DNA from 3 places in the Micromonospora sp. NBC_00821 genome. Region 1 is predicted to be linked to each of the others. Evidence: riboswitches for the same ligand, from Rfam matches in the RefSeq annotation. Region 1 holds a riboswitch; each other region holds the start of a gene.
The links. A riboswitch is a leader RNA that binds a small molecule or an ion and turns the genes downstream of it on or off. The one in region 1 is predicted to bind cobalamin.
Positions count from the first base shown of each region.

Region 2: linked by a shared signal. The riboswitch ahead of cobN (cobaltochelatase subunit CobN) and the one ahead of OHB44_RS20865 (acyl-CoA thioesterase) in region 1 are both predicted to bind cobalamin.
Region 3: linked by a shared signal. The riboswitch ahead of OHB44_RS14445 (CbtB domain-containing protein) and the one ahead of OHB44_RS20865 (acyl-CoA thioesterase) in region 1 are both predicted to bind cobalamin.

Region 1 covers NZ_CP108880.1:4,559,002-4,568,710, forward strand. Annotated here, with positions in the region: gene OHB44_RS20840 (NAD(P)H-binding protein) at 1-348, shown strand, start outside; gene OHB44_RS20845 (NAD(P)H-binding protein) at 345-1,181, shown strand; gene OHB44_RS20850 (hypothetical protein) at 1,363-1,920, shown strand; gene OHB44_RS20855 (GNAT family N-acetyltransferase) at 2,181-3,113, opposite strand; gene OHB44_RS20860 (zinc-dependent alcohol dehydrogenase family protein) at 3,651-4,643, opposite strand; gene OHB44_RS20865 (acyl-CoA thioesterase) at 4,753-5,199, opposite strand; cobalamin riboswitch at 5,397-5,610, opposite strand; gene OHB44_RS20870 (copper resistance protein CopC) at 5,741-7,849, shown strand; gene OHB44_RS20875 (copper chaperone PCu(A)C) at 7,915-8,517, shown strand; gene OHB44_RS20880 (Dyp-type peroxidase) at 8,541-9,709, shown strand, end outside.
Region 2 covers NZ_CP108880.1:3,935,417-3,945,125, forward strand. Annotated here, with positions in the region: gene OHB44_RS18145 (magnesium chelatase subunit D family protein) at 1-1,036, opposite strand, end outside; gene cobN (cobaltochelatase subunit CobN) at 1,033-4,701, opposite strand; cobalamin riboswitch at 4,959-5,135, opposite strand; gene OHB44_RS18155 (MBL fold metallo-hydrolase) at 5,451-6,167, shown strand; gene OHB44_RS18160 (ArsR/SmtB family transcription factor) at 6,223-7,182, opposite strand; gene OHB44_RS18165 (MFS transporter) at 7,241-8,536, shown strand; gene OHB44_RS18170 (hypothetical protein) at 8,544-8,879, opposite strand; gene OHB44_RS18175 (RNA polymerase sigma factor) at 9,014-9,589, shown strand; gene OHB44_RS18180 (hypothetical protein) at 9,582-9,709, shown strand, end outside.
Region 3 covers NZ_CP108880.1:3,193,350-3,203,058, reverse strand. Annotated here, with positions in the region: gene OHB44_RS14475 (FadR/GntR family transcriptional regulator) at 1-461, shown strand, start outside; gene OHB44_RS14470 (aldo/keto reductase) at 472-1,491, opposite strand; gene OHB44_RS14465 (ATP-binding cassette domain-containing protein) at 1,488-2,306, opposite strand; gene OHB44_RS14460 (ABC transporter substrate-binding protein) at 2,306-3,358, opposite strand; gene OHB44_RS14455 (ABC transporter permease) at 3,399-4,406, opposite strand; gene OHB44_RS14450 (amidohydrolase family protein) at 4,730-5,608, opposite strand; cobalamin riboswitch at 5,883-6,028, shown strand; gene OHB44_RS14445 (CbtB domain-containing protein) at 6,064-6,267, shown strand; gene OHB44_RS14440 (CbtA family protein) at 6,258-7,028, shown strand; gene OHB44_RS14435 (histidine phosphatase family protein) at 7,025-7,621, shown strand; partial or broken gene OHB44_RS14430 (TetR family transcriptional regulator) at 7,669-7,845, shown strand; gene OHB44_RS14425 (phosphotransferase) at 7,887-8,546, opposite strand; gene OHB44_RS14420 (GH92 family glycosyl hydrolase) at 8,642-9,709, opposite strand, start outside.

The sequences.
Region 1 (9,709 bases):
GCGGTCGCGGCCTTGCTGACCGACGACCATGTCGGTGCCGCGTACACCGTCACCGGCCCGGTGAAGGTCTCGCAGGCGGAGCAGGTCACCGCGATCGGCGCCGCCATCGGCGTGCAGGTGCGATTCGAGGAGCTCGATCCGGCCGAGGCGCGCAGGCAATGGCTGCGCGACGGCTTCGATGAGGAGACCGTCGACTGGATGATTGCGCTGCTCGCCGACGCGGTCGACGGGACGGGAGCGTTGCCGCCGACGGACACCTACCTGCGGGTGACGGAGCGACCACCGCGCACGTTCGCCCGGTGGGCCAACGATCACGCCGCCGACTTCCGGCCGGAGGTGACACGATGACGATTCTGGTCACGGGTGCCACCGGCATGGTGGGCCGACACGTCGTCGCCGAACTGGTGAAGACCGGTCATCGGGTCCGCGCACTGACGCGGACGCCGTCGGCGTCGAGCCTTCCGGACGGGGTGGAGGTCGTCGGCGGCGATCTGACGGACCCGCCGTCCCTGGAGCCGTCGTTGAACGGCGTGGAGCGGATGTACCTGTTCCCGGTCGGACGGACAGCGCGTGATGTTGTTGCTGCTGCGAAGCGGGCCAGCGTGCGGCGCATCGTCGTGCTGTCCGGGGCGCTGGCCGACACCGATGACAGTGAGGACGGATACCTGGCGGTCGAGCGTGCGGTCGAGGATTCCGGTCTGGAGTGGACGCATGTGCGACCTGGAGAGCTCGCCGCGAACTGGCTGGACTGGGCTCCAACCATCAAGGAAGGTCGGGTGGTCCGCCGGCCGTACGGGGCTGCGGTGACCCAGCCCACCCATGAGGCGGACATCGCCGCGGTCGCCGCGAGGGTGCTCGTCGAGGACGGCCACACCGGCCGGACCTACACCTTTGCCGGCCCCGAGGCGCTCACCACCGTCTCGCAGGTCGACGCGATCGGCACTGCGATCGGTGCCACGGTGCGATTCGACGAACTCGATCCGGCCCACGCCCGAGCCGAGTGGATCAGCAACGGCTATCCGGAGGCGTTCGTCGACTGGATCTTCGCCATGTGGGCGGAATCCGCGCGTGCCCCCGCCCGGACGAACCAGGAGTGGGCAGACATCGTCCCGCGTCTGACCGGCCGACCCGCGCGGACATTCGCGCAATGGGCCACCGACCACGCGACCGACTTCCGGTAGACCGTTCATAGGCGGACACCGCCCTCGCTTCTACAGAGAACGCCGACGCCAACTCCTTCGGGTCCGCCGAAGAGGTCACCAGCCTGAAGGGGCTGGTGAGGGCCGTTGCCCGTGGGGTCGATGTCTCAGATGACGGAACCCCTGCGGACTCCTGATGCAAGCGATCGGATACCTTTCATCGATGTTCAGGGGCGAAGGCGCCGAGGGCGACCTCGAGCGGGCGCTCGGACAATCTCGCCGTGCTGAGGGACTGCGCGAGCCGGTCAAACAGCCGAGCATCGTCTGGATGGCCGGCGACAGCACCCCCTACACCTATCCGACGCCCAGGGGCCAGGTCCTCGACTTCGTACTGGTGACCTCGTCAGGCCTGCTTGCCGAGGGCAACGGGGCGAACGTGCCCTACGAGAAGGTAGCCGGGGTGTTGCGTAGGTTCCAGACGTCCGTACGCACAGCGACTCCATCGTTTCGCGCCTCTCACGATCTCGCAGAGCCCGACAAGGTCATCGCGACGGCCGTTGTCGCCGCCATCGTCGCCACGTCCGGCGAGCGAGGCTTCGCCGCACCGGCGGCTGAAGGGCTGTTGCTCCTCGACCGCGCCGTCGTCTGGACGCACAGACGAGCCTTCTACGCATACTTAGTGACAGGGCTAGGCGATCAATCCTTCTTTGCCGACGTCGTCGTGCCTTTGGAGGGCATCTCTGACACAGGCATTCAGACCAAGCTTTATAGGAATATCTGAAACCTTGCGAATTCCAGTACGGTTTCACCTTCGATCGAATGCATCATCATTGACATGTACGGAAGTCGCCCTACCGTCTCCGCGAGTCGCCGGGCAGATCCGGATGTCTTGAGGGATGCTCATCCAACGAGCCGCCGGCACGCACTCCGGCTGCGCGGTAGTCCAGCCCGCTTGACGACGAGCCCGCACCTTCTGATCCGTAGCTTCGGCGAGGCGGTCCGAGCTCGTGCGTTGCAATGTCGGCACCGACCTTTCCTCGTCTATGGCTGGACGTCGTTGGAAAGGTTGATCCGGAACTCCGTGTTGCGGTAGCCGGCGCGACCGAAAGCGGCCGCCATAGGCGCGTTGCCCATGTCGGTGGTGGCGGTGATGCGCGACTCGCCGTTGGTCGCGTGAAGGCGCGTGATCTCGGCGAGCACCTCGTCCACGTAGCCGCGCCCGCGGAACTCCGGCACCACCCCGAGATAGCCGACGTTGACGTTGTACGGGGTCGCGGAGGGAATCGCCATGCCCGCCACCTCGCCCTCGCGCGTGTAGGCGATCCGCCACCACTCCCGCTTGCCGGGCGCCCTGAGATAGAAGTCCATATCTTCGCGGGCGGTCGCGTCCACGCCCTTGGCGGCCAGGTTCGCACGGGTCTGGGCATCCAGGCTGCCCTCGGCGATTCTCCTGAACACCGCGAGGAACTCCTCGTCGGAGGCCTCGGTGAACCGCAGCCTGCCGCCCGCGGGGGGCACCCCGTCAGCGGGCGCCCACTCGAACTGCAGCCGCTCCACCTCGCGGGTGAGGCCCGCCGCGTGCGCCGCCGCCCGCCGCCACTCCACGGCCGCCAAGGTGGCCGGATCGTCACGCCAGCCGCCGGTGACCTCGATGCTGTACTCCACCGGCTCCGGGATCCCGGCCAGCGCGGCCTTGATCAGCTCGGCGGCGACGGCGGCACGGTCGCCCAGGGCTGGATCCACGTCGAGGCAGTCGAGCGCGACCGGATGCGGGCTCCCCTTCGGCCCCCACCACAATGCCCGTCCCACGACCTGGCCGTCGTGCTCGGCGATCCATGTCCATTCCGGCCGGTACATGTCCTCGGCCAGTTCAGCCAGGTAACGGTCGGCGGGGATCCACCCAACGGGCTCGGTCACGATCCACGGCGTCACGCGGTCGAGGTCCGCGGGGGCGGTAGCGCGGTAGGAGATCACGTGCAGAGGCTAGCGAAGCTCAGAGGATGATTCGCGCGGACGGAAGGGCTCCTCTCGCTCGGCTAGAGCAAGGCTCCAGTGCCTGCGGCTCAAGTCCCTGCGGACTCAAGCGGACCTCCTCGTTGGGCAGTCGTAGACCGTCCAGCCTCCCCAGGACGGGGACAAGGTGGAGCGCCCTACCGGGCGAACGACCTTGTTCCCGTCTGGGCAAACGTTCCGACGGTGGCAGGTTCCTCACCTACCGGCTGAACGAGATGTGGTCATCGCAACCATCGGCCTGATGGGTTAGAGCAAGAGTTCGTTCCTGCACCGCCGCGGGTGGTTCCTTACGACCCTGTTTGGGGCCGGCGCCAGCCATCCCGAAACAACACGCCTGACCACTTCGCCAACCTGCACCCAATCTGCTCCCAGTTGCGGGGCCAGGCCCACCAACAGCTCACCGCCTTGACCTGCGCACACTCCCCTGCAAGGCCACCTAGAACCTTGTCGACCGCTGCGCAGAACCACAGAGCACTCCGCGGGAACGAACGGCTCGGCTCAACCGGCGACGTCCACGACGACCTTGCCCTCGGCGGTGCCGCCGGCAACCAGGTCGTGGGCGTCCATGACCGTGTCGAGCGTGAACGCTCGCGGATCCAGTCGCGGGCGCAACGCGCCGGCATCGGCCAGCGCCGCGATCTCGCGCAGGATGTCGCCGTGGTGTTCGCGGCCCCGGCCGGTGAGCATCGGCAAGAGGGTGAACACCCCGGAGTAGGTCGCGCCTCGGAACGACAGCGGGGCGAGCGAGTGCGAGCCCCAGCCCAGCGCGCTGACGACGTGCCCGTGATAGGTGCGTACCGCCGCGAACGACGCGTCGAGCGTCGCGCCGCCGACGTTGTCCACGACGATGTCGAACCCCTCGCCGCCGGTGTACCTCTCGACGTACTCCTCGACCTTGCTCGTCGTGTAGTCGATCGGCACCGCGCCCAGGCTCTCGATCACCCGCATGCTCGCCGGCCCGCCCGTGGCGTACGCCTCGGCGCCGCGCGCCTGGGCGAGTTGCACACCCACGTATCCGACCCCGCCGGCGCCGCCGTGCACCAGCACCTTCTGGCCGGCGTGGACCCCAGCCCGGTCGACGAGCCCCTCCCAGGAGGTGATCGCCGCCAGGGGCAGCGCGGCGGCCTCCCGCATCGAGAGTGCCTTCGGCTTGTGGGCAAGCAGCCGGGCGTCCACTGCGGCGTACTCGGCCAGCGAGCCCTGAAGGTCGCCGACGCCCCCGCACAGCCCGTACACCTCGTCTCCCGGCGCGAAGCCGGTCACGTCCGCGCCGACCGCCGCGACGACACCGGCGAGGTCCAGGCCGAGCACCGCAGGCAGCTCGACACGCGCGTGCGCGGCCTTTCCAGCCTGGATCTTCGTGTCGAGCGGGTTGACCCCGCTGGCGACGATCCGCACCAGCACCTGCCCGCGCTCGGGGGTGGGTTGATCGATCTCCTCGACCGTCAGCGGAACGTCGAACTCCCGCAACACCGCAGCGCGCATAACCATCCACACTCTCCGTGATCGAGGCTTCACGTGGACGCTATCCGACCGGATAGGCGGCGGGGCGGGTTCCTCGGACCGCGCCAGCGCCGCCACGGGCGGGCCCGAGCGCTGGTCAGTCGTCTTCGGCACCGTCGAGCAACGCGCGTCGCAGCGCCAGTCGGTGCTTCCGGCGGATCTCCGCCTCCCGGTACCGACGCCGGTCCCCGTCGGTCTCCGGTAGCAGCGGCGGCACCGTCCGAGGCTGACCGTCGTCGTCGATGGCGACCATGACCAGGTGGGCGGTGGCCACGTCGGTGGGCGGCACCGCCCGGTCCCACCGGTCGGCGGTCACCTTGACGGCCACCTCCATGGAGCTGCGGCCGGCCCAGGTGATCCGGGCGTCGACGTGCACGACGTCGCCGACCCGCACCGCGCGGAGAAACGCCGTCTCGTCGATGGCGGCGGTCACCGCCGGTCCGTCGGAGTGCCGGGCGGCGACCACACCGGCGACGGAGTCGATGAGGTTGAGGATCCGGCCGCCGTGCACCGTACCCATCAGGTTGGTGTGGTGCTGGTCCATGATCTGCGAAAGGGTCAGGTGCGACGCCGACGGCGCTCGGCCGGCGATGGTGGTGGTGTCATGCACAGCGGTAGTCCGTCCCTCGGGAAACCACACCGCCGGGTCGCGGACACACGCTGACGAGGACCTGGCCGCGCACCACGCGCACGGCCCGTCACCCGCTCAGCCCACCCGCGAGGCCGACGGCAGCGCACACGGTTGTGTACGCGGCGCCGGCAGGTCTTCGGACTCGCGGGCCTGACCGGTCGCGCCGGTCCCCTACTGGCCGTCGCTTCCCAGGCCGTTGGCCCAGTGCTGATGACGGCGGTCGTTCCCACTCACCGCTGCGGGGCAGCCCCGGATTTTCACCGGGTTCCCTCTTACGACGCCCCGCCGGTCACGACGGGGCGAACCAGCGCCGTCGGCAGCATAGCTGGCCAGGGAATGTGTCCACCCGGGGCGTCCCGCCGCCGCGACGGATGGCCTGATCGTCAACTTTTGTCGTCTGAGGAAGAAGATCGCCAGCTATTGAAAAAAGTCTCGCGAGGGTGAGGATATCCAGATGCGTCGTCTCCCCCAGACTTGCGGGCGGGTGGTCTCGGGCCTCCTCGCGTTCCTCCTCGCCTCGGCGGTCGCCCTCCTCGCGTCCGCCCAACCCGCCGCCGCGCACGGGACCCTCGCCATGTCCACACCGGCGAGCGGCGCCGCAGTGCGCGAGCCGTTGACGGAGGTGCGGCTGTACTTCACCGAGAAGGCCGCCGCCAATGCGTTCTTCACGATCACCGCCCCGGGCGGCGTCCGTGTCGATAACGGCTGGTCGTATGGGGAGCCGAAGCCACTGGACAAGCCGGTACGGGAGTACTTCCTGGTCAACGGTCAGTTCGAGCCACGGGAGTACACGACGGGGTTCCCCGCGGTGGTGTCCGTCGCCCACCTGCCCGCCAAGGGCCAGTACTCGGTGAGCTACCTGTCGGTCGCCTCGGACGGCGACACCGTGCGGGGCACCCTGACCTTCCGCTACGACGGTCGGGTGACGGCAGCGCCGAAGGGGTGGAGCCCGCCGTCGACCCAACCGGACCCGGCGCTGGTGACCGCCACCGAGCAGCACAACTCGTCCGGGCAGGCCTCGGCGGTGCCGACCACCGCCGACGATCCGTCGACCCCGCCGGCCGCGGCGGCCCCGTCAACCGGGTCGACCGAGGAGAGCGGTCCCGGGGCACCGGCCTGGGCCGGCTGGGCGGCGGCAGTCGCGGCGGTCGGGGCGGCGGTCGGGTTCGTCGTCTGGCGTCGCCGATCCGCCGGCACACCCACCGGCCGGGGCCGTGCCTCGGCGGCGACCTCCGGTCGACGCGGCGGTGGCGCCCGTACCACGAACAGGGCCGGCACTGGCACTACCGTCGGCGGCAAGGCCGCCGGGGACAAAACCGCCGGGGGCAAGACCATCGTGGGCAAGACCGTCGGCGGCAAGACCGCCGCTGGCAAGACCGTCGGGGGCAAGGCCGGTGCGGCGACCGGCGTCGTCGCGCGTACCGCGAGCGACAAACGGCGGCCCGCCACAGTGCCGGCGGCGCGCAAGGGCACCACGGTCGTCACGGCCCGCACGGGCGTTGCGGTCGATCCGATGCCTACCGATCAGGTGACCACGGCCCTCGCCAGCACGGACGACGAGCTGACAGTCGACACCGGACCACGGCCCGACACGGACCTCGCCGCCGCGACGCCTGGGTCCCGGTTGAGCAACACCCACCTGGCGCTGTTCGTCGGTGGCCTGGTGGCGGCCCTGTTGGCCGGGTTCGGGTTGGCCCGTATCGGCACCGCCGACGAGAGTCCGGCGACCAGCAACGCACGACCGTCAGCCGGCGGATCGCCCGCCTCGGGACAGGTGGGCTCCGCGACCGACGGGCACCAACACCCGGCGGGCACCGGGCCGCACACGCATCGGGGTGACGACGCGACAGGCGCGACGCTGGCGACCGGCACGACGGTCAGCGCCGGTGGGTACACCCTGCAACCGCTGGAGCGGTCCCAACCCCCTGGTGTACGCGCCGACTACCGGTTCCGCATCGTCGGGACCGACAGGCAGCCGGCAACGACCTTCGCTGTCGTCCACGACAAGCCATTGCACCTGATCGTGGTCGGCCGCGACCTGTCCGGCTACCAGCACCTGCACCCGACGATGGCACCCGACGGCACCTGGAGCGTCCCCCTGACGCTGGCCCGGCCCGGGGGCTACCGCGTCTACGCCGACTTCTCCGTCACCGCGGCCGACGGCAAGCAGCAGCCCCTCGTGCTCGGCGTCGACCACACGGTGCCCGGCGCGCACAACCCGACCGTGCTGCCGCCCGCGGCGGCACAGGCGACGGCTGGCCCGTACACGGTGTCGATGACCGGCGCCCCGACGGTGGGGGTGACGGCGCCGATGCACTTCCAGGTCAGCGCCGACCCGACCGTACCGGCGCAGTTGGAGCGGTACCTGGGCTCGTACGGGCACCTGGTCGTCGTCCGTGAGGGCGACCTCGGCTACGTGCACGTCCACCCCGAGCAGGAACTGGTCGACGGGACCGTCAAGTTCTGGCTGACCGCGCCGAGTTCAGGCCGGTACCGGGCCTTCTTCGACTTCCAGGTCGCCGGCACTGTGCACACCGGGGAGTTCACGATCAACGTTCCCTGAGTCCGGAACTTTCTCCGAGCTGCGGCCGACCAACCTCCCAGCAGCAACCATCGGAGGAAGAACACATGCGCACCACCAGCCCGAACGCTTCACGCCGCCGCTCGGCCGCCATCCTCGCCGCCGCGATCCTGACGGTGGGCGTCGCCGGTTGCGGCTCGTCCGACTCTCCGTCGACAGCGCAGGCGAGCCCGCCCGCGTCGGCCTCGGCCAACCCGGACGCTGGTGTGCTCGGCATTCGTGACCCGTGGGTGAAGGCCGCCGACAAGGGCATGACGGCGGCCTTCGGGACCCTGGTCAACGACGGCGACACCGATGTCACGGTGACGAGTGCCACGACCTCGCTGTCGCCGATGGAGCTGCACGAGATGGCGATGAAGGACGGCAAGATGGTGATGCGGCAGAAGCAGGGCGGCATCGTGATCAAGGCCAAGAGCACGCACGCCTTGGAGCCCGGGGGCGACCACCTCATGCTGATGAACCTCACCAAGCCCGTTCAGGCCGGCGACGAGTTGACAGTCACCCTGACCTTCGCCGACGGCAAGACCCAGCAGTTCCGCGCCATGGCCAAGCCGTTCACCGGCGCGCAGGAGAGCTACGCCCCCGGGCACGGCGAGCCGATGCCCAGCATGAGCGCCACGCCGGAGATGAGCATGAGCCCGGCATCGTGACGCGGACACCACAGGTCCGGCCGGTGAGCAGGCGCGGCCTGCTCACCGGCGGAGCACTGGCCGCTGGCGGAGCCCTGGCCGGTGGTGCCGCGATCGCCGGCACCCGCGCGGGGAGAACCGCGCCGCCGACGGCGACCGCCGCCGACACGACGCCCGTGGCGACCGTCGGAGGGCTGGTCGAGCCGTTCCACGGCGCCCGGCAGGCCGGGGTGGCCACCGAACCGCAGGCGCACGCGTCGTTCGTGGCGCTCACAGTGCGGGCCGGCGTCGACCGGGCCGCGCTGGGCCGGATGTTGCGGTTGCTCACCGACGACGCCGCGCGGCTCACCCAGGGCCGACCCGCGCTGGCCGACACCGAGGCCGAACTCGGGCTGCTGCCGGCACGGTTGACAGTGACCTTCGGCTTCGGGCCGGGCCTCTACCGGGCGGCCGCCGTCGACGACCGCCGGCCGGCATCGGTCACCGAACTGCCGTCGTTCCGCATCGACCGGCTTCAGCCGGCCTGGTCCGGCGGCGACCTGCTGCTGCAGATCTGCGCTGACGACGCGATCTCCGTCGCCCACGCCCAGCGGGTCCTGATCAAGGACAGCCGACCGTTCGCCACTGTGCGGTGGGTCCAGCAGGGCTTCCGGCGCAGCCCCGGTGTCGAGCCGGGCGGCCACACCCAACGCAACCTGTTCGGTCAGCTCGACGGCACCGCCAACCCTCGACCCGGCACGCCCATGGACACCGCCCTCTGGGTCCCGGACGGCCCGGCGTGGCTGCGTGACAGCACGACAGTGGTCCTCCGGCGGATCAGCATGAACATGGAAACGTGGGACCTGCTCGGCCGGACCGACCGCGAACTCGCTGTCGGGCGACGGCTCGACACCGGCGCCCCACTCACCGGCACCGCCGAACACGACGAACCCGACTTCGCCGCCACCGACGCCGACGGCCTCACCGTCATCCCCGACTTCTCGCACATGACCCGCGCTCACGTCACCGACGACCGGCTGAAGATCCTGCGCCGGCCCTACAACTACGACGGGGTGCCGACGGCGGAGGGCCACGCGGACAGCGGCCTGATCTTCACGTCGTACCAGGCCGACATCGCCCGACAGTTCCTGCCCATCCAGCGCCGGCTGGCCGATCGGGACCTGCTCAACGAGTGGACCACGCCGATCGGGTCCGCTGTCTTCGCCATCCCGCC
Region 2 (9,709 bases), 620 kb from region 1:
CGTCCGGGTCGTCGGGGTGGGCGTCCTGGGCGCGCTGCAACGCCTCGTCGAGGCGCTTCTCGTCCAGCCCCGGGGTGTCGAACGGGTCGCGGCGGCGGCGGTGCGGCAGCGCCAGCCGGGCGGCCACCCGGACGTCGTCGATGGTGACCCGGTCCCGGCCGTGCCAGGCGGCGTGGGCGAGGGCGGTCCGGGCGGTGACGATGTCGGCCCGCATCCCGTCCACGTCGAACGCCGCACACACCTCGGCGATCTGCCGCAACGCGGCGTCCGGCAGTCGTACCCCGGGAAGTCGGCGGCGGGCGGCGGCCACCTGGCCGGCGATCTCCGCGTCGGCGTCGGCCCAGCGGGCGGCGAAGCCAACCGGGTCCGCGTCGGCGGCCAGCCGGCGGCGGACCACCTCGACCCGGATCTCCGGGTCCCGGCTGGCGCCCACCTCCACTGTGAGCCCGAACCGGTCGAGCAGCTGCGGGCGCAGCTCCCCCTCCTCCGGGTTCATCGTGCCGACCAGCAGGAACCGGGCCGCGTGGCTGACCGAGACGCCCTCCCGCTCGACGTGGCTGCGGCCCATCGCCGCCGCGTCGAGCAGCAGGTCGACGAGGTGGTCGTGCAGCAGGTTGACCTCGTCGACGTAGAGCACGCCCCGGTGCGCGGCGGCGAGCAGGCCCGGCTCGAAGGCGCGTACCCCCTCGCCGATCGCCTTCTCCAGGTCCAGCGCGCCAACCACCCGGTCCTCGGCGGCGCCCACCGGCAGCTCCACGAGGCGGGCCGGACGGGTCTCGGCGGCGGCGTCGGCGGGGTGAGGGCCGTCCGGGCAGGCCGGGTCGGGCTCGGCCGGGTCACAACCGAAACGGCAGCCGGCCACCCGCCGCACGGGCGGCAGCAGCGCGGCGAGCGCCCGCACGGCTGTGGACTTGGCGGTGCCCTTCTCACCACGGACCAGCACCCCGCCGATCGCCGGGGAGACCGCGTTGAGCAGCAACGCCAGCCGCATGTCGGCCATGCCGAGCACCGCGCTGAACGGGTAGATCGCGGTCATGCCCGGTCCTCCAGATCGCCCTCACTGGCCAGGTACGTGTCGCGCAGCCGGTCGAGGGTGGCCGGCTCCGGCTCGGCCCACAGCCCCCGGTCGGCGGCCTCCAACAGCCGCTCGGTGATGCCCCGCAACGCCCACGGGTTGGACTTCTCCAGGAACTCCCGGGTGGTGTCGTCGAAGAGGTACGCGGCGGCCAGGTGCTCGTACATCCAGTCGTCGACCACGCCGGCGGTGGCGTCGTAGCCGAACAGGTAGTCCACAGTGGCCGCCAGCTCGAACGCGCCCTTGTAGCCGTGCCGACGCATCGCGGCGATCCACTTCGGGTTGACCACCCGGGCGCGGAACACCCGCCGGGTCTCCTCGCCCAGCGTGCGGGTACGCACGTCGTGCGGCATCGCCGAGTCACCCACGTACGCCTGCGGTGACGTGCCGGTGAGATGGCGGACCATCGCCACCATCCCGCCGTGGTACTGGAAGTAATCGTCGGAGTCGACGATGTCGTGCTCGCGGGTGTCCTGGTTCTTCACCGCAACCGCGATCCGGGCGAACGAGCGCTCCATGTCGGCGCGCGCCTCCCGCCCGTCCAGGCCCCGGCCGTACGCGTAGCCGCCCCACACCGCGTACACCTCGGCCAGGTCGGCGTCGCTGCGCCAGGTACGGGCGTCGATCAGGGGCAGCAGCCCAGCGCCGTACGCGCCGGGCTTGGAGCCAAAGATCCGGGCGGTGGCCCGCCGCTCGTCGCCGTGCTCGGCGAGGTCGGCGGCGACGTGCGCGCGCAGGTAGTTCTCCTCGTCCGGCTCGTTGAGGGCGGCGACCCGCCGGACGGCGTCGTCGAGCAGCGCCACGACGTGCGGGAACGCGTCGCGGAAGAAGCCGGAGATGCGCACCGTGACGTCGACGCGGGGTCGGCCCAGCTCGGCGGTCGGCACCACCTCGATGCCGGTGACCCGCCGGGACCTGTCGTCCCAGACCGGCCGGCAGCCCAGCAGCGCGAGCACCTCGGCGATGTCGTCGCCCTGGGTCCGCATGGCGCTGGTGCCCCACACCGTCAAACCCACCGAGCGGGGGTACGCCCCGGTGTCGGCGAGGTGCCGGGCCAGCAGCGAGTCGGCGAGGGCCACCCCGACGTCCCAGGCGTTGCGGCTGGGGATGGCCTTCGGGTCGACGGAGTAGAAGTTGCGGCCGGTGGGCAGCACGTTGACCAGGCCCCGGGTGGGTGAGCCGGACGGGCCGGGCGGCACGAACCGTCCGTCGAGCGCGCCGAGGGTGTTTGTCAGCTCGTCGGTGGTGCGGTCCAGTCGGGGCACCAGTTCGGTGGCGGCGAAGTGCAGCACCGCGGCGACGTCCGGGATCGACCGACCGGTCACCTCGGCCACCACGGCGTCGACAGTGTCCACGGCCCAGTCCAGGGTCTCCATGCCGACGACCAGCCGCCGCGCGAGGGCCTCGATGAGGTCGATCGCGTCGGCGGCGGTGCCGGCCGGCCCGTCCACCACGTCGGTCAGCGCCGCGGGCAGCGCCAGTCGCTGTCCCGGCGACGCGAGCAGCTCCTGCTCGTCGAGGGAGTACGCGACGGCGAGTGCCTGTCGCAGGCCGGGCAGGGCCCGGGCGCCGCCCCAGATCTGCGGGGCGCGCAGCACCGCCAGGACCAGGTTGACCCGGGGCTCGCCGGTGGGCGCGTCGGCGAGGATGTGCAGCCCGTCGCGGATCTGGACGTCCTTGACCTCGCACAGGTACCCGTCGAGGTGCAGCACGAAGTCGTCGAAGTCGTCCGCGTCGGGCATCGCCTCGGCGTGCAGGTCGTGGTGCAGCTCGGCGGCGCGCACCAGGTCCCAGATCTGGGCCCGCACGGTGGGCACCTTGGCCGGGTCGAGGGCCTGCACTGTCGCGTACTCGTCGAGCAGTTGTTCGAGTTTGGCCAGGTCGCCGTAGGTCTCGGCGCGGGCCATCGGCGGGACCAGGTGGTCGACCACCACGGCGTGCGCTCGCCGCTTGGCCTGGGTGCCCTCGCCGGGGTCGTTGACGATGAACGGGTACACCAGCGGCAGGTCGCCGAGGACGGCGTCGGGCGCGCAGTCCGCGGCCAGGCCGAGGCCCTTGCCGGGCAGCCACTCCAGGGTGCCGTGCTTGCCCAGGTGCACCACGGCGTCCGCGCCGAAGCCACCGTCCGCGGCGGGCGCCGTCAGCCAGCGGTACGCGGCCAGGTAGTGGTGGCTGGGCGGCAGGTCCGGGTCGTGGTAGATGGCGATGGGGTTCTCCCCGAAGCCGCGGGGCGGCTGGATCAGCAGCACCACGTTGCCGAAGCGCAGCCCGGCGAGCACGATGTCGCCGCCCTCGGTGTACAGCTCGCCCGGCGGCTCACCCCAGTGCTCCCGCATCCGCTCCCGCAGCTCGGCCGGGACCTGGTCGAACCAGCGCCGGTACGTCGACCCCGGTATCCGGGCCTCGGCGGCGGCCAACTGCTCCGGGGTGAGCCACTCCACGTCGTGACCACCGGCGGCGATCAGCGCGTGGATCAGCGCGTCACCGTCGTCGGGCGGTGGCGCGTCACCCAGGTCGTAGCCGGCCTCGGCCAGCGCGGCGAACAGCCGGACCGCCGAGGCCGGCGTGTCCAATCCGACGGCATTGCCGACCCTGGAGTGCTTGGTGGGGTACGAGCTGAGCACCACGGCGACCCGCTTGTCGGCGTGCGGCACGTACCGCAGCCGGGCGTGGCGCACCGCGATCCCGGCGACCCGGGCGGCCCGCTCGGGGTCGGCGGCGTAGACCGAGAGCCCGTCGGCGTCGATCTGCTTGAACGAGAACGGCACCGTGACGATCCGGCCGTCGAACTCGGGGATGGCCACCTGCATGGCGGCGTCCAGCGGGGACAGGCCGGCGTCGCTGTCGGCCCACTGCGCGCGGGTGCTGGTGAGGCAGAGCGCCTGGATGACCGGCACGTCCAGGGCGGCCAGGGCGCCGACGTCCCAGGCGTCCTCGTCGCCGCCACCGGAGGCGTCGGCGGCGACCGCACCTCCGGCCGCGAGCACAGTGACCAGCAGCGCGTCACAGCGGGCGAAGAGCCCGAGTGGGCCGGCGCCCGCGGTCAGCCCGCGCAGCGAGCCGCAGAAGATCGGCAGCGGGTTACCGCCGGCTTTGTGGACCGCGTCCGCGAGCACGTCGACGAAGTCGGTGTTGCCGGCGAGGGCGTGTGCCCGGTAGAAGACGATTCCCACTGTGGGCCGGTCCGGGTCGGCGGGGTGTTCGCCGTGCACGCCGTACGCCGGGGTGGGCGCGGGTGCGGCGAATCCCTCGCCGGTGAGCAGCACCGTGTCGGAGAGGAACCGGGCCAACTGCCCGAGGTTGTCCGGACCGCCCTCCACGAGGTACGCCAGCGACTGGGTGACGACCCCGGACGGCACCGTGGAGATGGCCATCAGCTCGGCGTCGGGCAGCGCCTCGCCGCCGAGCACCACCGTCGGCACGCCGGTGGCGAGCACCGCGGCGAGGCCGTCCGCCCACGCCTGCCGACCGCCGAGCAGGCGTACGACGACGAGGGCGACCCCGTCGAGCAGGGCGGGCACCTCCTCGGCGGCGACTCGGGCGGGGTTGGCCAACCGGTAGTCGGCGCCGCTGGCGCGGGCGGCCAGCAGGTCGGTGTCGGCGGTGGACAGCAGCAGGATGCGCACGGCATGCTCCGGAAAGTGACGCCCTGGACCCTCACGGGGTGACCGGGGCGATGCGAGTGGGTACGGCGTCAGCCGGTACGACGGCCAGCGCGAACGGCGCCCCGACGCATGGGTCGGGGCCGGTCAGCGCCGGGCGATCAGCTCAGCGGTGCCGGTGGCCGGTGTCCTTGGAACGCACTGCCTGGAGCGCGATACGACGATAGTCGTCGATGAATGAGACGCCGTGCGTCATCGGGTCCTCCTCGGGTGTCCACGCCCTGGGGTACGTCCCGACGGCCGAAGTATCCTGGCTTCCGGATCGACGCTCTCCCCCGGCCTTCCAACCGCAGACACACGGCCGTGACTCACGAGGGGGGATCGCTCCCCGGTGACAGTGGCGGGACCGCGTCGGATTCGCACCGACTTCCTTCACTGCCGTCAGGCCGCGAATGCTGCCACACCGCCGCGCCGCCGGTCAACGCCGGTCCGACCCCGCCGGGCGGACGGGACTCATCGAGATTAAACGATTGGTGCGAGCGCGACTCTGCGCGACGGAATGCCTCAGATCAATGTGCGACGTCCTTTGCTCTGCTTACCTATGTGCACCAGACACGGAGCGTCACCGGCGCCTATAGGTAAGCAGAGCAAAGGTGGCCGGACGAGTCCTGACCTGCGCCGATCCTCCGGCAGGGCGGTGCCGGCCGACACCCTCACCTAGGATCGGCGAACGCCACACCAGTGTCCGCGATCAATCTCGGAGGTCGATCATCGTGGTCGCCCCGCAGTTCCACCGCCTGTCGGGCCGTGTTTGGCGGTATCCGGGCGATCCCGACCCGGAGGCGGTCCAGGCCGGTGTCGCCGTCGTCGCCGACGAACGCGGCAGTGTGATGATCGACGCCGGGCAGAGCCCCGCGCACGCCCGCGAGATCCAGGCCGCGCTGGCCGCCGCCGGGCTTCCGGAGCCGCGCTGGCTGGTCTACACCCACCATCACTGGGACCACGTGTGGGGTGCCTGCGCCTGGCCCGGCGTGGAGATCGTCGGGCACGAGACGGCCGTGTCGCTGCTGCGCGCCGAGGCCGCCCGGCCGTGGAGCCACCCCTACCTGCAGGAGCAGATACGCGCCGATGCCCGCCTCCGCCCGAGCTTTTCAGCCCGCGCACGCGCGATGGCGTCCTGGGAAGACTTCGCCATCCTGCCGCCGACCCGCACCTTCGTCGACGTGGACGAGCTGCCGGTCGGGGTCGAGCTACGCCACGTCGGCGGCGGGCACGCGCCGGATTCGACAGTGGTGCTGGTGCCCGACTCGGGGGTGATGCTGCTGGGCGACTGCTTCTACCCGCCGCCGGCCCATGTGCGCCGGCCGGAGGACGGCCTCGACCTCGACCTGGTCCGGCGACTGCTCGACGACGACTACCACTGGTACGTCTCCAGCCACGCCGAGCCGATGACGCTCGAGCAGGCCCGCTCGGCCGTCGAGGGCGCCTGATCCAGACGGCAGACGCTCTCCGGCACCGGGTGCGGGCACCTGACGCCGTGACCCTTCAGAACGATGAGGCCCCGGCTACCAGCGTCCGTGCCGCATCCGTCCACCAGTAGAGGACCTCCCGGCCTGACCGGCGCTTCTGGAGCAAACCGGCATCCGTCAGCACGCGCAGGTGACCACCGACGGTACCGAGCGGCAGCCCGGTCGCGGCGACCACGGCCGTGGTGCTGACCGGCTCAGCCGCCTGCACCAGAATCGTGCTCCGCGCGTTCCCGAGCAGGCGGCGCAGTGGATCCGGGGTGGTGAGAGCCGCCTCGGCGAAGATTCCCGTCACCGGATAGACGATCCCGAAGCGGTCGGGCAACCTCCAGGAGATCCAGCCTCCCCGGCAGTGGGCCGCGAAGAACGTCAGCGTCCCGCCGCGCACGTCGGACGGTGGGTAGGGCCGTTCCTCGACCTGCAGCCGGCCGTTGCCCAGCCAGCGCGTGCCGGGCCGCATGTCGTTGAGGACCCCGGACCATCCGTCCCGGCCCAGCCGGGAGATCCGGGACACCACGTCGGCGCGCAGCACCGACTGCCGGCGCGGCCAATCCGCCTCAATGGTGTGGTGCCAGACCCAGCGCAGGAGAGCGGCCGTCCGGCTCGCCAACCCCGAACCGCGCAGCTCCGCAGCCAGCGGAGAACGTACGTGGGCCAGATCGGCACGGATCCGGTCGTCCGGCAGCGATTCCAGCTCCACGAGTTCGTCGTCCAGCGTCATGTCCGGACGGGCGGGCGGCACCGTCAGGAAGTCGGCCATCCAGGAGGACGATATGGCGTGCGCCAGAATGGCCCGGGTCACCGGGTCACCGTCGAGATAGCCCCGGAAGGCATCGACGTGCTGGTCCCGCCAGACCCGATGCCACGGAAGCGGCTGAGCCCGGCGCAGGATATTCAGCGCCCCCAACGTCTCGGTGAGCTGCGAGGTGCCGAAACGCGCCCGCGCCATCACTTCGGCGTCGACCAGGAACACCGCCACTTTTCGCCTCCAGTCGAAACTCTAGGGAGGCGCCGCAGGATGTCGCAAGCTCCTGGCCATGCACAGCGACACCCAACCAGGCGACCCGACGACAGTGAGCACGCGGAACTTCAACGCCCTGTGGGCCGGTGCCGCCATCACCAACCTGGCTGACGGCGTCGTCAAGCTGACAGTGCCTCTGGTGGCCGTCTCGATGACGAACTCCCCTGCGCTGGTTGCCGGTGCCACCCTGGCCAACACCCTGCCCTGGTTGCTGTTCGCACTGCCCGCCGGTGCCCTCGCCGACCGGGTGGACCGCCGGCGCCTGATCATGACGATGGCCGCCGCGCGCGCCCTGCTCCTCGCCGTGCTCGTGGGCGCCGTCCTCGTGGACGCCCTCCCGCTGGCCGGCCTGTACGCGGGTGCGCTGCTCCTCGGCACCGCCGAGGTGTTCGCCGACACCACCCGGATGTCGGTCGTGCCGATGGTCATACCCCGCAGTCGCATGGAATCCGCGTTCGCGACGTTGACAGCGACCGAGACCGCGGCCAACGAGTTCATCGGGCCCCCGCTGGGTGGCCTGCTCGCCGCCGCCGGACTGGCCGTGGCACTCGGTGCCGGCGGCGTTGGTTACGCGGGCGCACTACTCGCACTGGCAGTCATGACCGGTCACTACCGCAGCAGCGGTCACCCCGGACCGAGGGCGAAGCTTCCGGGCCTCCGCGTCGACATCCGCGAGGGCATCCGGTACGTGTGGCAGGCAAGAATTCTGCGGTCCCTGCTGCTGGTGGCCGGTGCGGCGAGCGGGTGCTGGGCGGCCTGGATGGCGGTCATCGCCGTCTACGCGATCGCACCCGGACCGATGAACCTGAGCCACGCGGAATACGGCCTGCTGATCGGAGCCCTGGGGGTGGGCGGCGTGGTGGGAGCCTCCGCCGCACCCTTTCTCACCCGCCGCCTCGGACGGCGGGTCGTCCTCGCCGCGTCGATGGCGAGCTTCGCCGTCCTGCTGGCAGCACCGGCCATCACCTCGTCCCCCCGGCTGGTCGCCGCGGCGACCGTCCTGGGCGGCGCCGGCTCCGGCGCGTGGAACGTCACCTACAGCTCGCTGCGGGCACTCGTCGTGCCCGACGAGATGATGGGGCGCTACAGCGGGGTCAGCCGCCTGACCAGTTGGGGTTCCATGCCGCTCGGGGCCCTGGCCGCCGGCCTCACCGCCGAACTGGTCAGCGTCAGAGCGGTCTTCTGGGGCGCAGCAGCTCTCTGCGTCCTGGTGCTCACCGTGACGGTACGAACTGTCACCTCACCCGAATTCCGACTGGTGCAGGCCCGCGCTACCGCTCTCCACGAACCCGCGCCGGCCCAGCCGCACTGACCTGGCCTCAGCGGGCATGGCGCTCCGGGTGGGCCCGGCTCCAGGTCCGCATCCGTTCCGGGTAGCCGGTGCGCGCCGCCTCGTACAGCGGCACCGCGTGCTTGCGGGCGATGGACCCGGCCGCGCGCGGCGTTCCGGTACGGCGGCGGATCCACTCGCCGTCGTGCGCGATCGCCACCACAGTGGTGTCCGTCGCGGTCGTCTCCGGCTCCAGGTAGAACTCCACCCCGCGCCGGGTGGCCACGAACGCCTCCAGCGCCGCGAGGTCGTCGCGGGTCGCCTCCCGGTCCAGCTTCGTCGGGGTCGCCTCGGCACCCCGTGACCGGCGGTTGAACCAGCTCATGCCCCGCCCCTCTCCTCGACGTCCCTCCAGTGCAGCACCGGTTCCTGGCAATACGCTGCACGCCGGATGGGAGAGAGCTGACCCACGTCGGGAAATCCCCGTGGAACCCGCGGCGGGTGGGCGGTGTCCTGAGTGTGATCCGAACGGAGGCTCCCCTGGACGACGAGGCGCTCGTCACCCGCGCTCGGGCAGGTGACCTGGAGGCGTACAACCTCCTGGTCGCCCGGCACACCGCGTCCGCGTACCGGACCGCGGTGCTGCTCGGTGCCGGCTCGGACTCCGAGGACGTCATCCAGGAGGCGTTTGTGAAGGCGTACCGGAAGCTGTCCCGATACCGGGGTGACGCGTCCTTCCGGTCGTGGCTGCTAGCGATCGTCGCCAACGAGACCCGCAACCTGCACCGCTCCCGTGGCCGGCGCGACGGGCTCGTGCTGCGGGCGGCGGCAGCGGACCCGACGTCCGAGATCGCCGAGGACGACGCGGTCGGCGGGGTCCTCGCCGGTGAGCGCCGGGCGTCGCTGGTACAGGCGCTGCGACAACTGCCGGTACGGGACCGTGAGGTGATCGTCTGCCGGTTCTTCCTCGATCTCACCGAGGAGGAGACGGTGTCGGCTCTGGGCTGGCCCCGGGGCACTGTGAAGTCGCGTACGTCCCGGGCGCTGGCGAAGCTCCGTGGCCTGCTCGACAGTGCGGAGGTCCGGCATGGGTGACCTCGAACGGGAACTGCGCGACCTGTCCACCTGGCTGGACACGCCCGATCCGCCCGACGTGACCGCCCGCGTCCGCGTACGGCTCGGCACGCCGTCGCCCCGGCGGCGCCGGTGGCGGTC
Region 3 (9,709 bases), 1.4 Mb from region 1:
GCGACCCCCGGCACATCCACACCGTTCGCCGGCTGCTGGAGTGCGAGGCCGCCTGCCTGGCGGCGACCAGGATCACCGACGAGGCCCTGGCCCAGGCGGGTGACCTGCTCGACGAGGCGGCCCGGTTGATCGGCCAGTCACCGCCGGACCACGAGCGGATCATGGAGATCGACATCGCCTTCCACCGGATCATCTCGGTGCACGCCGAGAATCCGGTGCTCGTCGGCCTGATCGAAGCGTTCGCCGGGCGCACCATCCGTGGCCGGCTCTGGCGGAGTCTGCACGAGGAGGGCGCGGACCTGCGCACCCATCACGAACACGTGGCGATCCTGAAGGCCCTCGTGGCGCGCGACCCGGAGCGGGCGCGCACCCGGATGGCCAACCACCTGATCGGCGTGGAGGAGTCGTTGCAGGGGTTACCCGACGACGCCGACGCGAGCATCGTGACGGCCCGGTCGTGACGGCCGCCCCTCACGGCTGCACGTCGAGCAGCCCTTCGTCGTACAACGCCGTCCAGAGCTGATCTGGGACGTCGACACCGGCTCGACGCAGGGTCTCGGTCACCTGTGCCTCGTCCCGCATGCCGACCACTGTCGAGACGACGGCCGGGTGACGACGGACGAACGCCAACGCCGCCTGAGGCAGCGTGACGCCGTACATCTGACAGACCCGCGCTATCCGGCGGGCCTGGTCGATCACCTCTGCCGGCGCCTGCTGGTAGTCGTAGACGGCGTCGGGCGGCGGCATGTCCCGGGCCAGCAGCCCGGAGTTGTAGACCCCGGCGACCACCACACCGACGTCGTGGGTCTGCGCGACGGGCAGCAGGTCGGTCAACGCGCCCTGCTCCAACAGGGTGTACCGGCCGGCGCACATCACCACGTCCACGTCGGTCTCCGCCACGAAACGGGCCAGCATCGCGGACTGGTTCATCCCCGCCCCGACGGCACCGATGACGCCCTGCTCCCGCAGCTCCACCAACGCCGGGATCGCCTCGCGGGCGGCCTGCTCCCAGTGCTCGTCCGGGTCGTGCAGGTACACCACGTCGATCCGGTCCAGGCCGGTGCGCCGAAGGCTCGCCTCCAGGGAACGGCGTACGCCGTCGCGGCTGAAGTCCCAGACCCGGCGATGGTCGGCGGGGACGTCGAACCCCTCCGGATCCCGCCGGTGTGCCGTCTCCGGGGACGGCACGAGCAGCCGGCCGACCTTCGTCGACACCACGTACTCGCCGCGCGGGCGTAAGCGCAGGGCCGCGCCCAGGCGTCGTTCGGACAGGCCCAGCCCGTAGTGCGGCGCCGTGTCGAAGTATCGGATGCCGCCCGCCCACGCGGTGTCCACGGCGGCGGCGAACTGCTCGTCCGACGTCGCCCGGTAGAGATTGCCGCCCTGCGAGGCGCCGAAGCCCAGTGGGCTCAGCCGCAACGGCGACCCGACGGCGTTCGAGGTCGCCCGACGGCCGGGATCCTGCGCGCCCCGCTGGACGGCAGCCGTCACCGCTCGTCCCGATCCACGCTGGTGCTGCCGGTCATCGCCGCGACCAGATCGTCGGTGGTGACCTCGTCGGCGCGGAGTTGGGCAGCGCGTCGACCGAGGCGCAGGACCTCGACCCGGTCGGCGATCTCGAGCACCTGAGGCATGTTGTGGCTCACCAGCACCACCGACATGCCGGCGTCGCGGGCACGCCGGACGACGTCGAGCACCCGCCCGGTCTGGACCACACCCAGGGCCGCTGTGGGCTCGTCGAGGATGACCACGTTTGTCGCCCAGATGATGGCCCGGGCCACCGCCACGCACTGCCGCTGCCCACCGGAGAGCATCGCGATCGGGGTGGTGACCCGGGGGATCCGTACGCCGAGTTCGTCGAGGGCGGCGGCGGCGCCGTGGCGCATGGCGCGTTTGTCCAACAGTCCGAGCCGGCCGAGTGGTCCGGAGCGGAGGATCTCCCGGCCGAGATACAGGTTGGCGGCCACGCTGAGGTCGTCGGCGACGGCGAGGTCCTGGTAGACGGTCTCCACCCCGGCCCGTCGGGCATCGACCGGGGTGGAGAACTGGACCGGACGGCCGCCGACCCGGATCTCGCCCTCGTCCGGCGGATGCACACCGGACAGGGTCTTGATCAGGGTGCTCTTGCCGGCGCCGTTGTCACCGATCAACGCGACGACCTCACCGCGGCGGACCGTGAAGTCGGCGCCCCGCAACGCCTCGACGTGCCCGAACCGCTTGACGATGCCGCGTGCCTCGAGGACCGGCGGTTCCGTCTCGGTGGGTTGCTGGTCGCTGTCGGCGGTGGCCGTTGGAGTGCCACCCATCACTGCACCGGCGGGTTGGCGCAGCTGGGCTCGAGCACCGCCTTGATCTCCGCCGAGTCGATGTTCTCCTTGGTGACGAACGTGACGCCGGTGTCGGCCGATGCCAGCGGCGCCTTGTCCCGGAGGTGCTTGACCATCTTGTCGACGCCGAAGTAGCCCATCTTGAACGGGTTCTGCACGACGAGCGCCGAGATCTGGCCGTTGCGCACTCCGGCGATCTCGTCCGGGGCGGCGTCCCAGCCGATGATGACCACCTTGCCGGACTTGCCGGCGGCCTGGATGGCCTGCGCGGCACCGAGCACGCTCGGCTCGTTGGCGGCGAAGACGCCGGCGAGCTTGGGGTTGGCGGTGAGGATGTTCTCGGTGACGCGTCGGGCTTCGTTGACGTCACTGCGGCTCGGCTGCTGGCCGACCAGCTTCAGGTTGGGGTACTGGGCGAGACCGGCCTTGAAGCCGTCGACCCGCTCGGTGTTGGTCTGGGATCCGGGCTGGAACTCGACGAGCGCCACCTCGTGGTTGCCGGGGCCGAGTTCGGTGGCGAGCAGCTTCGCCGCCTCGGTCGCCGATGCGCGGTTGTCGGTGGCGAAGAGGGGCACGTTCGACGGCTGCGGGCTGGTGCCGGAGTCGATCATGGCGACCGGGATGTTGGCGCTGAGCGCCTTGTCGGTCGCCGGTGCCAGCGCGCTGGAGTCGGTCGCCGCGTAGACGATGCCGTCGACCTTCTTGGTGACGAAGTTCTGGATCAGGTTGACCTGGCCCTCGACGTCGGTCTCGGTGGTCACCCCGTCCCACTGGACGGTGACGTCCCCGGCGCGCTGCGCGGCGCACTCGGCGCCGGCCTTGACCGTGTTCCAGTAGTCGGCTCCGACCGCCTTGGGTACGACGGCGAGCTTCAACGGGCCGCTCGCGTCCTTGGTCGCGCCGTCGCCGCCGTCCCGGACCTCGACCCCGCCGCAGGCGCTGAGCAGGGCGGTCGCCGCAGCCGCGGCCAGGATCGCCTGCGCGCGCAGGAGTCGTCCTCGCGTCCGCCGGCTGGTGGTGGTGTGTGCCATGGTGTGTGTCCTTCCTCGTTCGGACTCTCGGAATGGCATGTCAACCCCGTGATTCCAGCCGCCGGCGGCGGTACTGGTCGAAGTAGACGGCGGCCCAGATGATCACGCCGACGATCACCTGCTGGTAGTGGATGCTGATGTCGAGCAGGACGGCGCCGTTGCGGACCAGGGCGATGAGGAACGCGCCGATGATGGTTCCGACGATCCGGCCCTGCCCACCGAACAGGCTGGCTCCGCCGATGACGGCGGCGGCGATGACGTCGAGTTCCAGCGAGATCCCGTAGTTGGGCTGGCCGGAGTTGACCCGGGACGCGGCGATCATGCCGCCCAGCCCGACCAGCACGCCGGCCAGCACGTACACCCCGGTGAGGTGCCGCCCGACCCGGATGCCGGAGCGGCGGGCTGCCTCCAGATTGGAGCCCATCGCGTAGGTGTACTGACCGAAGCGGGTCTGGGAGAGCAGAAAGGCGACCCCGACGGCAACCAGGACGGTGATCACCACGGCGAACGGGATGCCGAGGATCTGCCCGTTGCCGAGCAGTTGGAAGGATCGGGGCAGGCCGTAGACGCCGACGGCTCCGGTGATGATGAAGACGAGGCCGCGGCCCACGGACATCGTCCCCAACGTCGCGATGAACGGCGGAATCCGGGCCACCGTGACGAGCAGCCCGTTCAACAGCCCGGCCAACGCGCCGACGCCGATGGCGACAGCCGTGGCCGCCCAGAGCGAGAAGCCGAGGTCGCGCACGACCATCGCGCCCAACACGCCGGCGAGCGCGGCGACCGATCCCACCGACAGGTCGATGCCCTTCGTGATGATGACCATCGTCTGGGCCGTGGCGATGATGGCGATCACCGCCGTCTGGGCCCCGATGTTGAAGAGGTTGTCGGCTGTCAGGAAGTAGGGACTCGCGAAGGACAGGGCGATGAACAGGACGACCAGCGCGGTCGCGGCGGTAAACTCGGAGACGGCGTGGGAGATCCGTTCCCGGAACCAGTCGCTGAGTTCGCCGCGCTGCGTGCCGGCGGTTGCCTCGGCGCTACTCATCGTCGGACCTGACCTCCCCAAGCGTGGCGCCGGCGTCCGACGGGGACCCGCCGACGAGCCGAACGCCTGTGAGCGACCGACCCCGCTCGGACGGCGGTGCGGCTAGGCGCCCGCACACCCCTTGGAGATAGGTCGGATGTTTCCCACGATCAGGCGTTACCTTGCCACGCATTCACGTATGTTGCCAAGGTCTTGCGAGCATGTTTTGCCATCGTTACCTGCGCCATCGAAGCCATACGTCAGACCAAATCGACATCGACTGCCGCCGCTAGCATGTTATCGATAACATGCTATGTCCCCAGGTCGAAAAGGGCGCTGCCGTCTCAGGACGGGGCCAGCCGGTAGACCCGGCCGGCGGTCTGACGCCAGACCGCGGCCCGCTCATCGTCGGAAAGCGGATCCAGCAGATCACCCAGAACGGCGACCCAGCGGGTGTACGAGGTGGCGAGCAGGCACACCGGCCAGTCCGAGCCGAACATCAGCCGATCCGGCCCGAACACGTCGAGGGCGTACTCGACCGCGGGCCGCAGGTCGGACGCCGTCCAGGACCCGCCGTCCACCTCGGTCACCAGGCCGGAGAGCTTCGCCGTGGTGTTGGCCTCGGCCGCGAGCGCCCGCAGGTCGCGCTGCCAGTCACCGAGATCGGCACGCCCGAGCGGGGGCTTGCCGAGGTGGTCCAGGACGAACCGCACCTGGGGCATGTCGCGGACGAGCCGGACGGCCGCCGGCAGCTGACTGTGGCGAACCAGGAGGTCGAAGGCGAGGCCGGCGGCACCGACCGCGGCGATGCCCTGCCGCACGTCGGGACGGTCGAGATAGGTCGGGTCGGGTTCGGACTGGACCAGGTGCCGGATCCCGACCAGTCGTTCGCCGCCGCGCGCCCTGCGGAGTCGGGCAAGGCGGCGGTCGACATCGGCGGCGCTCAGGTCGACCCAGCCGACGACCCCGGCGATGAGCGGGTCGTCGGCCGCGATGCCGAGCAACTCGGGCGTCTCCGACCGGACGGCGACGGACTGAACGACAACGGTCTGGGTGACCCCTGCGGCCCGGGTCGCCGGGGCGAGCTCGAGCGGCGTGAAGTCGTCGTCGATCGCGGCCATGGTGCGCGGATCGATCCAGGGCTGTGGGTGCCGCGCCCGGACCCAGAGGTGATGATGCGCGTCGACGATGCCCGGTCGTCGCGCGACGTCACCGGTCGTCACGGGACCCGCCCTGGCGCGTTCTCGTCCACCCCACACCCCGCCCAGCCGCTGATCGAGCCCTCCGGGTCAACCCGGAGCCACAGAGTCGATCTGGCAGGTTGACCATGTTAGCGGTAACAGTCTGTTGTTGAGTCCCGGAACGCGCGTCACGACCGGCTTCCGGCAGTGTCGCCTTTTGGTCTGACGAATCCACTGGCACCTGCGGCCGATCCGCCTCGTCGGCGTACCGGTATGTGGACGCGTTCGGGGCGCGGGGCCCGGGTTGACCGCCTGAGGCGGCACCGATACCGTCGACCCACTATCTGCGGCGACGCGAGGGAAGCCGGTGTGAATCCGGCGCGGTCGCGCCACTGTGAGCGGTTCCCCAACCACACCTGGGGGCCGCGAGCCAGGACGCTCGGTCGTCCGCAGCCTTGCGATGGGGACGCGTCATCCCTGGGGAGGTTCGTGTATTCATGTCTAGCTCCGCTTCCAGCCAGCCGGTGGTGCACCCCGCTGGCAGTGCCCGTCTGCTGTGGACAGCTCTGGCGACCGTTGCCGCACTCACCCTGCTGGCGTATCTCGTCGCCTTCGACCAGGGCGCGGTGTCGCGCAGCGGGATGTACCTGCACGAGTTGATGCACGACGGCCGGCACCTGCTGGGCGTCCCGTGCCACTGAACACCACCGCCGCTCCCCCGTTCCTCGCCGTCCTCGTCCGCGGGCTGCTGGCTGGCCTGATCGCCGGCCTGCTGGCCGGTGCGTTCGCGTACGTCGCCGGCGAACCGCACGTCGAGGCGGCCATCGCCATCGAGGAGGCGGCGGCGCACGCCGAGCCCGCCGCTGGTGCGCACGATCACGAGGACGCCCTGGTCGGCCGGACGGGTCAGCGCGGCGGGCTGTTCCTGGCCACCGGCCTGTTCGGGGCCGCGATGGGTGGCCTGCTGGCCACGGCGTACGTCCTGCTGTCCCGTCGGCGGCGCGGCGACGACGACGGACGGTCGGGTCTGCTGCTGGCCGGCGCGGCGCTGCTCGGCGCGGTGATCGTGCCGTTCCTCAAGTACCCGGCGAACCCACCGGCGGTCGGCGACCCGGCCACCATCAACCAACGGACCGTCACCTATCTGTTGATGGTGGTGCTAGGGCTGGTGGCCGTGTGGGCCGGGTCGCTGGGCTACCGGTCGGTCGGCGCCCAGGCGCCGACGTGGTTGCGCGCGGCCGCGGCCGTGGGCGGGTTCCTCTTGGTCACGGCAGTGTCGTACGTGGTGATGCCGTCCTTCCAGGAGGTTCCGGCGGACTTCCCGGCGACCCTGCTGTGGAGTTTCCGACTGGCCTCGCTCGGCACCCAGGTCGTGCTCTGGACCGGCATCGGCCTGCTGTTCGCGGCCCTGATGCACCACGAGCGGCGTCGCCGGGCCGGCATCGCACTGCCGAGCACGTGACCGGCACCAGCCTCCGGCTGGTCGCCCACGGTCACACCGTCGCGCTGCGCCGCGCCCGCTTCGGCGGCGTCGACGACGGCCTGGACGAGGGTGGCCTGCGTGCCGCCCTCGCCCAGGCTCAGGCGGGCGCTGACCGGCGTGGGCTCCTCGGCGTGAACGCCACCTGCCTGTCCAGTCCCGCGGTGGCCGCCCGACAGACCGCCGACGCCTTCGGCCTGCTGCCGACGATCGAGACGGCGTTGGCCGACTGTGACTACGGGATCTGGTCCGGACGGACGCTTGAGGAGATCGCTGAATCGCAGCCACAGGCGCTGCACGACTGGCTGTCCGCTCCGGACTCCGCGCCGCACGGCGGTGAGTCCGTCACGGCCGTGCGGGATCGGGTCGGAAGCTGGTTGGACGAGCAGCACCGAGCCGGCGGACGCGTCATAGCGGTCACCCACCCACTGGTGATCCGGGTCGCTGTGGTGCACGCCCTCGGTCTTCCGGTGGCGACGTACCGGCAGGTGGACGTGGAGCCCCTGGCCGTCGTCCGGCTCACCAGTCAGGGCACGCGCTGGCAGCTCCGACTGGGCGCGCCGCGAGCAGGTTGAGGTCGAACCGAACGCCGCGTCGGTGGGCAGCCCTTGCAGAACGCGTCGTGACAGCAGCAGAACCGCCTGTCCTCGCGACCAGCCACACCGCCGGCGAACCGGCCCAGCGTCGCCGTCGGGACGCGGCCGAGACCCGGCAGTTGCTGCTCGACGCCGCTCGCCAGCGCTTCGCCCGGGACGGCTACGCGGCCACCACCGTCCGGGACATCGCCGACGGCGCGGGCGTCAACGTGGCGCTGAGCCCGGCCGGGGGCTCGGCTCTGCCTCAGCCGACGCGGGTGTGGACCAGGGCGGCGGCGCGACCCAGGGCGGCCTTCTCGTCGGCGGACAGCGCGGGGTCGACCCGACGCAGACCCACGGCGTGCCGTAGTTGGCTGGCCCGGGGCGGCTCGGCGCGTCGCTGAAAGGCATCGAGGCCCTCCCGAGCTGGATCGGCGAGCTGCGGGTCCGTGCTGATCGCCACCTCGGCGAGGATGAGAGCGGTCATGGCCACGTCCAGGTCGGCCGGCCCTTCGGTCGCGTTGCGCCAATCGATGACCACCGGCCCGCGTGAGGTCACCATGATGTTCTGTGGATGCAGGTCGAGGTGCAGGACGCGGTCCGCCGGGTCGGCGCTGAACCGGACCGGCATGCTGTGAAGGCGGTCGTGCAGGCCCACGAGCAGGTCGGCGGCCGCGCCGATGCCGGTGCGCCCGGCGAGCGTCGACGCCAGGAGAGTTTCGCCGTCGAGGCGTTCGAGCACCAGGTCGGGTCCCTGGGCGTCGTACACCATGGGCACCGGGTAGCCGGCGGCCGCGACGTACGCCATCAACGCCGCCTCGGGCGCGCTGTCCCCGCCCTGGCGGTAGCGGCGCAGCACCCGAGACGCGTCGAGCGCGTAGACGTCGGCGTCGCGCCCCGAGGCGAGCAGCGCGTGATCGGCCATGGCAGACGACGCTAACAGTGGATTGCACGACGAGCGCGTGGGGCGGGCCGTGATCACGGCCCGCCCCACGCGGCTGTACTGTCCCCGGCTCGGTGCTAGCCGGTGACGGTGAACGGTCGGGACACCTTCGTCGCCGACGTGGCGCCGTTCAGCGTGACGCTGGTCGCGCCCGCCTTCGCCGCACCCGGAACGCTGACCGTCGCGCCAGAGATGACGCCGTCACCGTTCGCGCGCACGGTGCTGACCGCCAGTCCGGTCCCGAAGGCGATCGTGACCACCTCATTCGGCGCGAACCCGGAACCGTCGACCATGATCGACGTGCCGCGCGGGCCCGAGGTGGTCAACAGCGCCACCCGCGGCTGGTAGGTTCGCGCCTCTGGCTCCCCGGTCACCTGGACGGTGGCCGTGGCCGGCGTACGCGAGGACGTGCCCGTCGCGGTGACGGCGTACCGGCCGGGTTGCGCGTCACCGGAGGTCGGCACCGAGGCGCGGACCGTTCCCGTCGCGGAGGCCGCGACCTTCATGATCCGACCCGGGTCGGTGCCGACGCTGACGGTCACCTGCTCGCCGGCGGCGAAGCCGCTGCCGGTGACGGTGATCGCGCCACCGGTGGCGACGGCGCCGGACGCGGACAGGGCGATCGCCGGCTGCGATCCGCCCCGAGCCACTGTCACGGTGAAGGACTCGGTGCTGCTCGACAACGTGTCCCACGCGGTGACGCGCACCGTGTAGGTGCCCTCCCGTGCGTAGGTGTGCTGGCCGCTCATCGCGCCGGACGCGCCGATCGTCACGTCGTCCGGAACCGTGCCGTCACCCCACTGGACGCGGGCGCGGTAGCCCGTCGTACCGGGAACGCCGCCGGTCACCGCACCGAGGTTCGCCGCGAGGGCCTGCCCGGCGGTGGCCGTCTGGTTCTTCGGGGCGGCGGTCGTCAGCGCCGGGGCGGGCGTGCCGTCGTTGGCCACGGCGAACACGTGAATCCGACCCGCCGAGCGAGGGTCACCGGTCTGCGTCGGCAGGGTCACCGACACCAGCGTCTTGCCTGCCGGGATCTGGTACGGCGCGGTGGCGAAGAGGAACGGCTGGGCGCCGTCGCGACTCGTGCCCTGCAATCGGTACGCCGTCCGGGCCACGACGATGTTGCCGTAGGACGGGGTGCCGTT